One region of the Streptomyces vilmorinianum genome, then DNA from elsewhere that is predicted to be linked to it. Evidence: riboswitches for the same ligand, from Rfam matches in the RefSeq annotation. Region 1 holds a riboswitch; the other holds the start of a gene.

Region 1 (5,353 bases):
CCAGCAGACCGGCCAGCTCGCCCTGCGAACCGGCGTTGGGCTGGATCGACACCTTGTCGTAGCCGGTGACCTCGGCGAGACGCTCCTCCAGCTCGGTGATGAGCGTGAGGTAGCCCTGCGCCTGCTCGACCGGGGCGAAGGGGTGGATCTGGCCGAACTCGGGCCAGGTCACCGGCTCCATCTCGGTGGTCGCGTTCAGCTTCATCGTGCAGGAGCCGAGCGGGATCATGCCGCGGTCGAGCGCGTAGTCGCGGTCGGCGAGCTTGCGCAGGTAGCGCAGCATCGACGTCTCGGAGCGGTGCGCGTGGAAGACCGGGTGGGTGAGGTACGCGTCGGAGCGCAGCAGGCCGGCGGGCAGCGTGTCCTCGGTGGCGGCGTCGAGGGCCTCGATGTCGGCGTCGACACCGAAGGCGCCCCAGACGGCGGCGAGCTGGGCGCGGCCGGTGGTCTCGTCGCAGGAGACCGACACGTGGTCGGCGTCGACGAGGTACAGGTTGACACCGGCCTCGCGGGCGGCGGCGACGGCCTCGGCGGCCTTGCCGGGCACGCGCACGGTGACGGTGTCGAAGAAGCTGCCGTGGACGACCTCCACACCGCCGGCCTTCAGGCCCGCGGCGAGGATCGCGGCGTACCGGTGGGTGCGCTGCGCGATGCCCTTGAGGCCGTCGGGGCCGTGGTAGACGGCGTACATGCCGGCCATGACGGCGAGCAGCACCTGCGCGGTGCAGATGTTGCTGGTGGCCTTCTCGCGGCGGATGTGCTGCTCGCGGGTCTGCAGGGCCAGGCGGTACGCCTTGTTGCCGTCGGCGTCGACGGAGACACCGACGAGGCGGCCGGGCAGGGAACGGGCGTGCTTGTCCTGGACGGCCATGTAGCCGGCGTGCGGACCGCCGAAGCCCATGGGCACACCGAAGCGCTGGGTGGTGCCGACGGCGATGTCGGCGCCGAGGGCGCCGGGCGAGGTGAGCAGGGTGAGCGCGAGCAGGTCGGCGGCGACGGTGACGACGGCGCCGAGCTCGTGGGCCTGGTCGATGAGCGGCTTGATGTCCCGTACGGCACCGGAGGCGCCCGGGTACTGGATCAGCACACCGAAGACGCCGCGCTCGGCGACCTCGGCGGGGATGCCCGCGCTCAGGTCGGCGACGACGACCTCGACACCCGTCGGCTCGGCGCGGGTCTCGATGACGGCGACGGTCTGCGGCAGGGCGTCGGCGTCGACGAGGAAGACACCGTTCTTGACCTTGCCGACGCGACGGGAGAGCGCCATGGCCTCGGCGGCGGCGGTGCCCTCGTCGAGGAGGGAGGCGCCGGAGGTGGGCAGACCGGTGAGGTCGGCGACCATGGTCTGGAAGTTGAGCAGCGCCTCCAGGCGGCCCTGCGAGATCTCCGGCTGGTACGGCGTGTACGCCGTGTACCAGGCGGGGTTCTCCATGACGTTGCGCAGGATGACCGGCGGCGTGAAGGTGCCGTAGTAGCCGAGGCCGATCATCGGGGCGAGGACCTGGTTGCGGTCGGCGAGCTCACGCAGCTCCGCGAGGACCTCGGCCTCGGTGCGGGCGGCGGGCAGGCCGAGCGCCTCGGCGTTCTTGATCACGTCCGGCACGGCGGCGGCCGTGAGCTCGTCGAGGGAGCCGTAGCCGACCTGCGCGAGCATCTTGGCCCGGGCTTCGGCGTCGGGCCCGATGTGCCGCTGCTCGAACGGGATGCCCTGTTCGAGTTCGGAGAGCGGAATACGGTTGGCGGTCATGTACGGAGGCCTCCTGGTCGTCACGACCTGCGAGGGGCACCACGGCGCGGGTACCCGGACGGCCTCCCCCTCTGTCATCTCAACCTGAGAGCTTCACCGGCATGCCGAAGGGGCTCGCCGGTTTTCACCGTCGGTGAGAGCGGATGCCGTCGGGCCTCCGCTCTGCTTTCCAGAGTGACCTCGTCCGTGCGGTACAGGTGCCTGAGAGATTCCGGGGAGGATTTGCTCCTTCGGCGCCTCCGAAAGGTTTCTCCGGAGGACTCTCCCGCACAGGGTCGACAGCCATAGCCAGCCTACCAGCGCGGTTCCGGTTCACATCGCTCAAGTGGCCGACATCCCAGATGTGCACTTTCGTAGTCTTTGTAGAGCAGTTGCGACCATGTGGAGGGACCGTGCAGACCGACATCGATCCGCGCAGCCTGATCGGCCGCAAGGCGTTCGACCGCGATGGACACAAGATCGGCACCGTGGACGAGGTGTACCTGGACGACGCGACGGGCGTCCCCGAGTGGGCAGCGGTCCGCACGGGCCTTTTCGGCCGGGACGCGTTCGTCCCCCTGGAGCCGAGCGAACTCGCCGGCGACGGTCTCCACGTCCCGTACGAACGCGCCCTGATCAAGGACGCCCCGGACTTCGGCGTGGGCCGCCATCTCTCCCCCGAGCAGGAGCTCCAGCTCTACCGCCACTACAACATCGCCCTCCCCCCGCCGCCCCCGGACCGCGACTTCGGCCGCCTGGCGGGCCAGGAGGAGGGCTGACGGCCGGCCGCCGACGGCGCTGTCCGGCCGAAGGCCGGGCGCCTCACTAGGCGACCGCCACTAGGCGACCGCCGCCTCATCACCCCCGCCCCCCACCAGCGGCAGCGGCTCCCCCGCCTCCAGCTCCGGGTCGTCGACGAGAAACGTCCGCACCCGCCCCGGCGCCGACCCCGGCTGCTCGAAGCGCACGGTGACCCGCCCGACCCCGCTCCCCTGCACCCACCCGGCCCCGTACACGGCATGCCGTACGTCGTGCCCGGGCGCCCACCTCCGCTCGGCCGGCGCCTCCGGCTCGGGGGTCTCCGGCTCGGGCGCCTCCTCCACGGACCGCGCCGCCGGCTCCACCGCCTGGGCGAACAGATCCTCCTGCGTGTAGTCGGCGAGCCCGCTCACCCCCACCCCCAGAAGCCGCACCCCACCCGTCGTGTCCACCCCCTCGAGCAGCCGCCCCGCCGCCTCCCGCACCACCACGGGATCGTCCGTGGGTCCCCGCAGCGTCTCGGAGCGCGTCAGCGTCGAGAAGTCGAAGCGCCGCACCTTCAGGACGATCGTGCGCCCCGAGTGCCCCGACCCCCGCAGTCGCGCCACGCACCGCTCCGCCAGCCGCTCCACCTCGATCCGGATCCGCACGCGGTCGTGCAGGTCCACGTCGAAGGTGTCCTCCACCGAGACCGACTTCGCGTCCCTCTCGGCCACCACGGGCCTGTCGTCGTACCCCTGGGCCATCTTGTACAGGGACGCCCCGTGCGCCCGCCCAAGCAGCCGTACAAGCTCGTCCTCGCCCGCTTCCGCGAGGTCCGACACCGTCGTCATCCCGGCGCGCCGCAGATGCTCCCCGGTCGCAGGCCCGACCCCCGGCAGGATCCGCACCGACTTCGGCCCCAGGAGCCCCCGCTCGGTCCCCGGCTCTATCAGCACCAGCCCGTCCGGCTTGGCCTCCTCGGAGGCGATCTTCGCGAGCATCTTCGACCCCGCGAGCCCCACCGACCCCGTCAGCCCCGTGGTGGCGAGAATGTCCCTGCGCAGCCGCTCACCGGCCGCCCGCGCGCCCGCGCTGTCCTCCGCCACACCCCCGGCCGCCAGGTCCACGAAGGCCTCGTCCAGGCTCAGCGGCTCCACCAGCGGCGACAGCCGTCCGAGCAGTTCCATGACCTGCTCGCTGATCGATCGGTAGAACGCGAAGCGCGGCACGAGATAGGCGGCGTTCGGAGCCAGCCGCCGCGCCTGCGCCATCGGCATCGCCGAGTGGACCCCGAAGCGCCGGGCCTCGTACGAGGCCGTGGCCACGACCCCGCGCGGCCCAAGCCCGCCGACGACCACCGGTTTTCCGCGCAGACTCGGCTTCGCCGCCTGCTCGGCGGCCGCGAAGAAGGCATCCATGTCGAGATGCAGAATCGTCGGCGCGGCTCTCACATCTCCGATGCTGCCCTACGCCACTGACAATCGACTCGCACCCGCGTACGGGCGCGCCCCAGCGCTCCGTGCGCTCCGTGCGCCCAGACGGCTCAGACGGCTCAGACGGCTCAGACAGCCCGGTCGCGCCGCCGCCGCGCGAGCTCGTCGCCCGGGTTGTGTCCGATGAGCGTCTCACCGGTGTCGATGCGCTCGCCGTGGAGCTGCGAGAGCGCCGCCTCGACATCGCGCCAGACCACGCCCACCGCGATCCCGAAGACGCCCTGCCCGCCCTGGAGCAGATCCACGACCTCGTCGGGCGAGGAGCACTCGTACACCGTCGCGCCGTCGCTCATCAGGGTCATCCGCTCCAGATCGCGGAAGCCGCGGGCCCGCAGATGCTGCACGGCGGCCCGGATGTTCTGCAGCGCGACCCCGGTGTCCAGGAAACGCTTGACGATCTTGAGAACGACGACGTCACGGAAGCTGTAGAGCCGCTGCGTCCCGGATCCGTACGCGGGCCGCACACTCGGCTCGACGAGCCCGGTACGCGCCCAGTAGTCCAGCTGACGGTAGGTGATCCCGGCCGCCGCGCACGCGGTCGGACCGCGGTATCCCACCGTGTCAGTGCCGGCCGCCGCGTCCTCGCCCGCACGCGCGTCCGCCGTACCGGAGTCGCCCACCCTGCCGTGAAGCGGATACGGACCGCTCTCCCCGGGCGCGCGCCCGAGGGTGCCCCCTGCCGTACCGTCGCCGCTGCTCATCACGCCGACCCTCCGTCCTTGACCTGCCCACACGAAGGTAGGCAGTCACTCGGGGTGCGTCAACGATCGCCACACTCGGCACGCCGAGTGATAATCACCCTGAGAGTGGTTTCCCGTGTCTCTCTCCGGGGAAAGGCTACTCGAATGTCCTGACAGCGCCCCGCGTACGGAGGCCGGCGACCGGCCTCGCACGGCCGGCCCGCCTCACTGGCTGTTGGTCCCGAAGTCCTCCGGGGAGATCTGGTCGAGGAACTCGCGGAACTTCTCCACCTCGTCCTCCTGCTCATCCGGGATCGCGATGCCGGCGTCGTCGAGCACACCGTCACTGCCGAAGATCGGCGTTCCGGTGCGCAGCGCCAGCGCTATCGCGTCGGACGGCCTGGCACTCACCTCGACACCACTGGCGAAGACCAGCTCCGCGTAGAAGACGCCTTCACGGAGATCCGTGATGCGGACCTCGGTGAGCTCTTGCCCCACGGCTTCAAGGACATCCTTGAAGAGGTCGTGCGTCAGCGGCCTCGCAGGGGCCATCCCCTGCTGGGCGAAGGCGATCGCGGTCGCCTCACCAGGACCGATCCAGATGGGGAGGTACCGATCGCCTCCCACTTCACGCAGGAGCACGATCGGCTGGTTGGAGGGCATTTCCACCCGGACACCCACAACGTCGAGCTCGTTCACACAGCAACCCTAGG
Region 2 (5,353 bases), 3.1 Mb from region 1:
GGGTTGAGCCAGATGCCCCAGCGGTCGGGGTAGAGGGCGCGGGCGATGTCACGGCCGGTGACCACCTCGTGGGCGCGGTTCCAGCCGGAGGCGGCGAGCTCCTGGGCGGAGGTGACGCACGGGGCGTACCCGAAGCCGTCGACCTCCATGTTTCCGTACTGGGCGTCGGGCGAGCCGGGCCCGCCCTGCCAGAGGAGCATCCAGACGCTTCCGTCGGCGAGGGCGTGCAGCAGTTGCTCGTACGCGTCGTAGCGTCCGGGTGCCACTTGGCGCAGCATGTGCTCGACCTGTCCGGCCGCAGCGGTGCCTGACGCGCTCACCCTGGGTCCCGCCCCTCTTCCGTCCACCGAACCAGCTTGTCGAACCAGCTTAATTACGCGGAGGCCCGCTGGTAGAAGGGGCGCACCTTCTCCAGCATCCAGTCGCCGACCGGGTCCTGCGCAACGTCCAGGAGGATGAGATTGACCGGCCAGGCCACCTCGATCCGGCCGAGCGCCCGGCCGAGGGCGTCGAGCGGCGCGTTGCGGTCGACGCCGTCCCAGGCGGCGAGCTGGACGCCGACGAAGAGGGCGGGTTCGGTGCCCTCGACGCTGGCCAGGGCGCGGCGGGCGGAGACGACGACTCCGGCGGCCTCGAACTCGGCGGCCGCCGCGGAGAGGAAGTCGACGGGGTCGTCCTGCCAGTCGGGCTCGAAGAGCCGGACCCGGCCGCCGGTAGCGGGGCCGTCCAGCGGGGTGCGGCCGACCCGGCAGAGCTCGGCGACGGCGGGCGGCGGCAGCGGGGCGCCGACGGTGCCGCCGGGGTTCACGGCGATGCCGAGCTGTGGGGGCAGGCCGCGGGCGAAGTCTCGGGCGGGCGCGACGGTGAAGGACATGTGGCTTCCGACACAGGCCAGGAACTGCTGCTCGGAGCTGAAGACGGGGACGTACGGGAGTCCGTCGATCTCCATCGTGGGCAGGTCGAGGTCGCGGCTCTCGGGGCTGCCCCCGTTGGGCAGGGGCACCCAGACGGGGCTCCGCCCGAGCACCTCGACGAGCCGCCCTCCGGCGGCGGGGTTGCCGAGCGAGGCGGCCAGCACCTCTTCGAGCTCATTGCCCGGCCACGTAACGTCCACGGTCCTCGGTTCCCCTTCTCGCGCGCGCCCGTCCGCACTCGTCGCGCGCCCTCGGGGCAGAACCCTAATGCCGCCCTGACGCCGCCGTGGCCAAAAGCGTACTCAGTGCGCGCGACACCGCGTATCCGGATCGACCGGGAGCCGCTCGTCCGGCGCCCGCAGCCGACGCGACCGACCGCCGCGACGGGCCGCCGAGCGGCCGGGATCGGCCTGCGTGCCTGGTGCCCAGGGCCGAGCGTCGGGGGCCGGAGGCCCGTGCCGGGGCCTGAATGCCGGGCGTCTGTTCCGAGCATGCCGGGCCAGGCGCCGGCTGTCTGTGCCGGGTGGGATGGCCACGCCAGGCACCTGGCCCGGGCCGGGCGCGGGATGGCCGTGCCGGGCGCGAGGGCCAGGTGTCGGCCCCGGGCGCCGGGCGCCAGTTCCGGGCGTGCCGGGTGCCGAGCGCTCGGCCCGTCAGGAGCCGTCGCGGAAGGCGATTCTCATCAGGGCGCCCGCCGCGGGCCTGTCCAGGAGGGTTGCCGAGGCGCAGCCGCGGGGGAGGCGGCCGGACTCGACGGAGGTCAGGAGGCGGGCGACGGCGCGGCGGTGGCGGGCGAAGGCGTAGCCGGACACGCCGCGGCCCCGATCGCGCTGGCCCTCGCGGGCGGCCGCGGGTGTGACGTCCAGCAGGACCAGGTGCAGGGCGCGGCCCCGGCGGCGGGCCTCGCGGGCCAGCCAGCCGCGCACCCAGGACTGCGTGCCGCAGTCGTGGACGACCACGCTGCGCCCCGAGCGCAGCGCCCGGCGCAGCCCGGCGTAGTGGGCGATCCGGGCCAGCGGGCGGTAGACGGCGTACGGCAGGAAGCGGGGCAGTCGTGCCTCCCAGCGCTCACGGGCGTCCTGCGAATCGATGGCCATGCCCTCGGCCGTCCGCCGCATGAGCGTCGACTTGCCGCTGCCGGGCAGCCCGGAGACCACCACGAGGTCGCCCCCGCCGAAGGAGAGCACGCGCGGGCCCCGGCCGCCCCGCTCGCGCAGATCGCGGAGCACGGGCACGGCGGAGCCGCGCCTGCGGGTCCTGGCCCGGGCGCGCGGGGCCGGTATGCCCGTGCTCGTCGCATAGGCGCCGGTGTGCTGGAACGTCATTGCCTTCTCCCCCAGTCGGGTCCCCGGGACCCTTTCCCACAAAGTGTAAAGAAACGGTAATGAGGCACAAGCGATTTGCCGATCAGATCCCGCATGCAATGATGTGCGCGCCAAGCGCACACAACCGCATACCGGCCGCTCGAATCCGCGCGGGAGAGTCCCGGGACCACCACGGTGGGCCCCGGGCGCCGAAGGAGCAAGACCCTCCCTTGAATCTCTCAGGCCCCGTACCGCGTGGATGAGGCAGATCTGAAAAGCGAACCGTCCCGGCCAGCCCGGCGCGGCTCCACCCAAGGTGCAAGCCGAGGATGCCCTCGGTGAACCTCTCAGGTTCCATGACAGATGGGGAGGATCGTCCTGCCTGTCATGTTCTTTCTCGCCCTTGGGATCCGGGAGCCACACCCATGAGCACTGCCCCCCGTCTGACCGCCCTCGATGCCCTGCATCGCTCCCTGGGCGCGACCATGACCGACTTCGCCGGCTGGGACATGCCGCTGCGCTACGCCAGCGAGCGCGACGAGCACAACGCCGTCCGCACCAAGGCGGGCCTCTTCGACCTCTCCCACATGGGCGAGATCACCGTGACCGGCCCCCAGGCCGTCGAGCTCCTCGACTACGCCCTCGTCGGCAACATCTCCACGGTCGGCGTCGGCCGCGCCCGCTACACGATGATCTGCCAGGAGGACGGCGGCATCCTCGACGACCTGATCGTGTACCGGCTCCAGGAGCAGGAGTACATGGTCGTCGCCAACGCCTCCAACGCCCAGGTCGTCCTCGACGCGCTGACCGAGCGAGCGGCCGGCTTCGACGCCGAGGTGCGCGACGACCGTGACGCGTACGCCCTGATCGCCGTCCAGGGCCCGGAGTCCCCCGGCATCCTGAAGTCGCTCACCGACGCCGACCTGGACGGCCTGAAGTACTACGCCGGCCTGCCCGGCACGGTCGCCGGCGTCCCCGCGCTGATCGCCCGTACCGGCTACACCGGCGAGGACGGCTTCGAGCTGTTCCTGAAGCCCGAGCACGCCGAGGGCGTCTGGAAGGCGCTGACCGAGGCGGGCGCCCCGGTCGGCCTGATCCCCTGCGGCCTGTCCTGCCGTGACACGCTCCGCCTTGAGGCGGGCATGCCGCTGTACGGGCACGAGCTGACCACCTCCCTCACCCCGTTCGACGCGGGCCTCGGCCGGGTCGTGAAGTTCGAGAAGACGACGAACGAGGGCCGCTTCGTGGGCCGCGAGGCCCTGGAGAAGGCCGCCGAGCGCGCCGAGACCGCCCCGCCGCGCAAGCTCGTCGGCCTGATCGCCGAGGGCCGCCGCGTCCCGCGCGCCGGGTTCTCCGTCGTCGCGAACGGCGAGGTCGTCGGCGAGGTCACCTCCGGCGCCCCCTCCCCGACCCTCGGAAAGCCGATCGCCATGGCGTACGTGGACGCGGCGCACGCCGAGCCCGGCACGCAGGGTGTAGGTGTGGACATCCGCGGCACCCACGAGCCGTACGAGGTCGTGTCGCTGCCCTTCTACAAGCGCCAGAAGTGACGTTTCCGTCTCACTCGGCGTCTCACCTCGCAAGACCCACGTTCATCAGCACTCCCCCGATCCAGGAGAATCAGGTCATGAGCAACCCCCAGCAGCTGCGCTACACCAAGGAGCACGAGTGGCTGTCGGACGTCGTGGACGGCGTCGCGACGGTCGGCATCACGGAGTTCGCGGCCAACGCGCTCGGTGACGTCGTCTACGCCCAGCTCCCCGAGGTCGGGGACACCGTCACCGCGGGCGAGACCTGTGGCGAGCTGGAGTCGACCAAGTCCGTCAGCGACCTGTACGCGCCGGTGACCGGCGAGGTCGTCGAGGCCAACCAGGACGTCGTGGACGACCCCTCCCTGGTGAACACCGCCCCGTTCGAGGGTGGCTGGCTGTTCAAGGTCCGCATCGCCGAGGAGCCGAAGGACCTGCTCTCCATCGACGAGTACACCGAGCTCACCGCCGGGAACTGAGACCCCTTAGGGATCGATTCATGTCGCTTCTGAACACCCCTCTCCACGAGCTGGACCCGGACGTCGCCGCCGCCGTCGACGCCGAGCTCCACCGCCAGCAGTCCACCCTCGAGATGATCGCCTCGGAGAACTTCGCTCCGGTCTCGGTCATGGAGGCCCAGGGCTCCGTCCTCACCAACAAGTACGCCGAGGGCTACCCGGGCCGCCGCTACTACGGCGGCTGCGAGCACGTCGACGTGGCCGAGCAGATCGCCATCGACCGCATCAAGGACCTGTTCGGCGCCGAGTACGCCAACGTCCAGCCGCACTCCGGCGCCTCCGCGAACCAGGCCGCGCTGTTCGCGATCGCCCAGCCCGGCGACACGATCCTGGGCCTGGACCTGGCCCACGGCGGTCACCTCACGCACGGCATGCGCCTGAACTTCTCGGGCAAGCAGTTCAACGTGGTCGCGTACCACGTCGACGAGGCCGGCCTGGTCGACATGGCCGAGGTCGAGCGCCTGGCCAAGGAGCACCGCCCGAAGGTGATCATCGCGGGCTGGTCCGCCTACCCGCGTCAGCTGGACTTCGCGGAGTTCCGCCGGATCGCCGACGAGGTCGAGGCGTACCTCTGGGTCGACATGGCCCACTTCGCGGGCCTGGTCGCGGCCGGTCTGCACCCGAACCCGGTCGAGTACGCGGACGTGGTGACCTCCACCACGCACAAGACGCTCGGCGGCCCGCGCGGCGGCATCATCCTGGCGAAGAAGGAGTTCGCGAAGAAGCTGAACTCCTCGGTCTTCCCCGGCTTCCAGGGCGGCCCGCTGGAGCACGTGATCGCGGCCAAGGCCGTCTCCTTCAAGATCGCGGCCTCGGAGGAGTTCAAGGAGCGCCAGCAGCGCACGCTGGACGGCGCCCGCATCCTCGCCGAGCGCCTGGTCCAGGACGACGTCACCGCGCACGGCGTCTCGGTCCTGTCCGGCGGCACGGACGTGCACCTGGTCCTCGTGGACCTGCGCAACTCCGAGCTGGACGGTCAGCAGGCCGAGGACCGTCTCCACGAGGTCGGCATCACGGTCAACCGGAACGCGATCCCGAACGACCCGCGTCCGCCGATGGTCACCTCGGGTCTGCGCATCGGCACGCCG

Evidence for each region. A riboswitch is a leader RNA that binds a small molecule or an ion and turns the genes downstream of it on or off. The one in region 1 is predicted to bind glycine.
Region 2: another riboswitch for glycine. It lies ahead of gcvT (glycine cleavage system aminomethyltransferase GcvT); the one in region 1 lies ahead of gcvP (aminomethyl-transferring glycine dehydrogenase).

What each region holds. Positions count from the first base shown of each region.
Region 1 covers NZ_CP040244.1:2,857,271-2,862,623, reverse strand. Annotated here, with positions in the region: gene gcvP (aminomethyl-transferring glycine dehydrogenase) at 1-1,747, opposite strand, end outside; glycine riboswitch at 1,927-2,025, opposite strand; gene FDM97_RS13405 (PRC-barrel domain-containing protein) at 2,140-2,505, shown strand; gene FDM97_RS13400 (DNA polymerase IV) at 2,566-3,918, opposite strand; gene FDM97_RS13395 (MerR family transcriptional regulator) at 4,029-4,661, opposite strand; gene FDM97_RS13390 (bifunctional nuclease family protein) at 4,866-5,339, opposite strand.
Region 2 covers NZ_CP040244.1:5,976,474-5,981,826, forward strand. Annotated here, with positions in the region: gene FDM97_RS27635 (enhanced serine sensitivity protein SseB C-terminal domain-containing protein) at 1-320, opposite strand, end outside; gene FDM97_RS27640 (enhanced serine sensitivity protein SseB) at 374-1,114, opposite strand; gene FDM97_RS27645 (AAA family ATPase) at 1,568-2,239, opposite strand; glycine riboswitch at 2,380-2,482, shown strand; gene gcvT (glycine cleavage system aminomethyltransferase GcvT) at 2,644-3,768, shown strand; gene gcvH (glycine cleavage system protein GcvH) at 3,846-4,226, shown strand; gene FDM97_RS27660 (serine hydroxymethyltransferase) at 4,247-5,353, shown strand, end outside.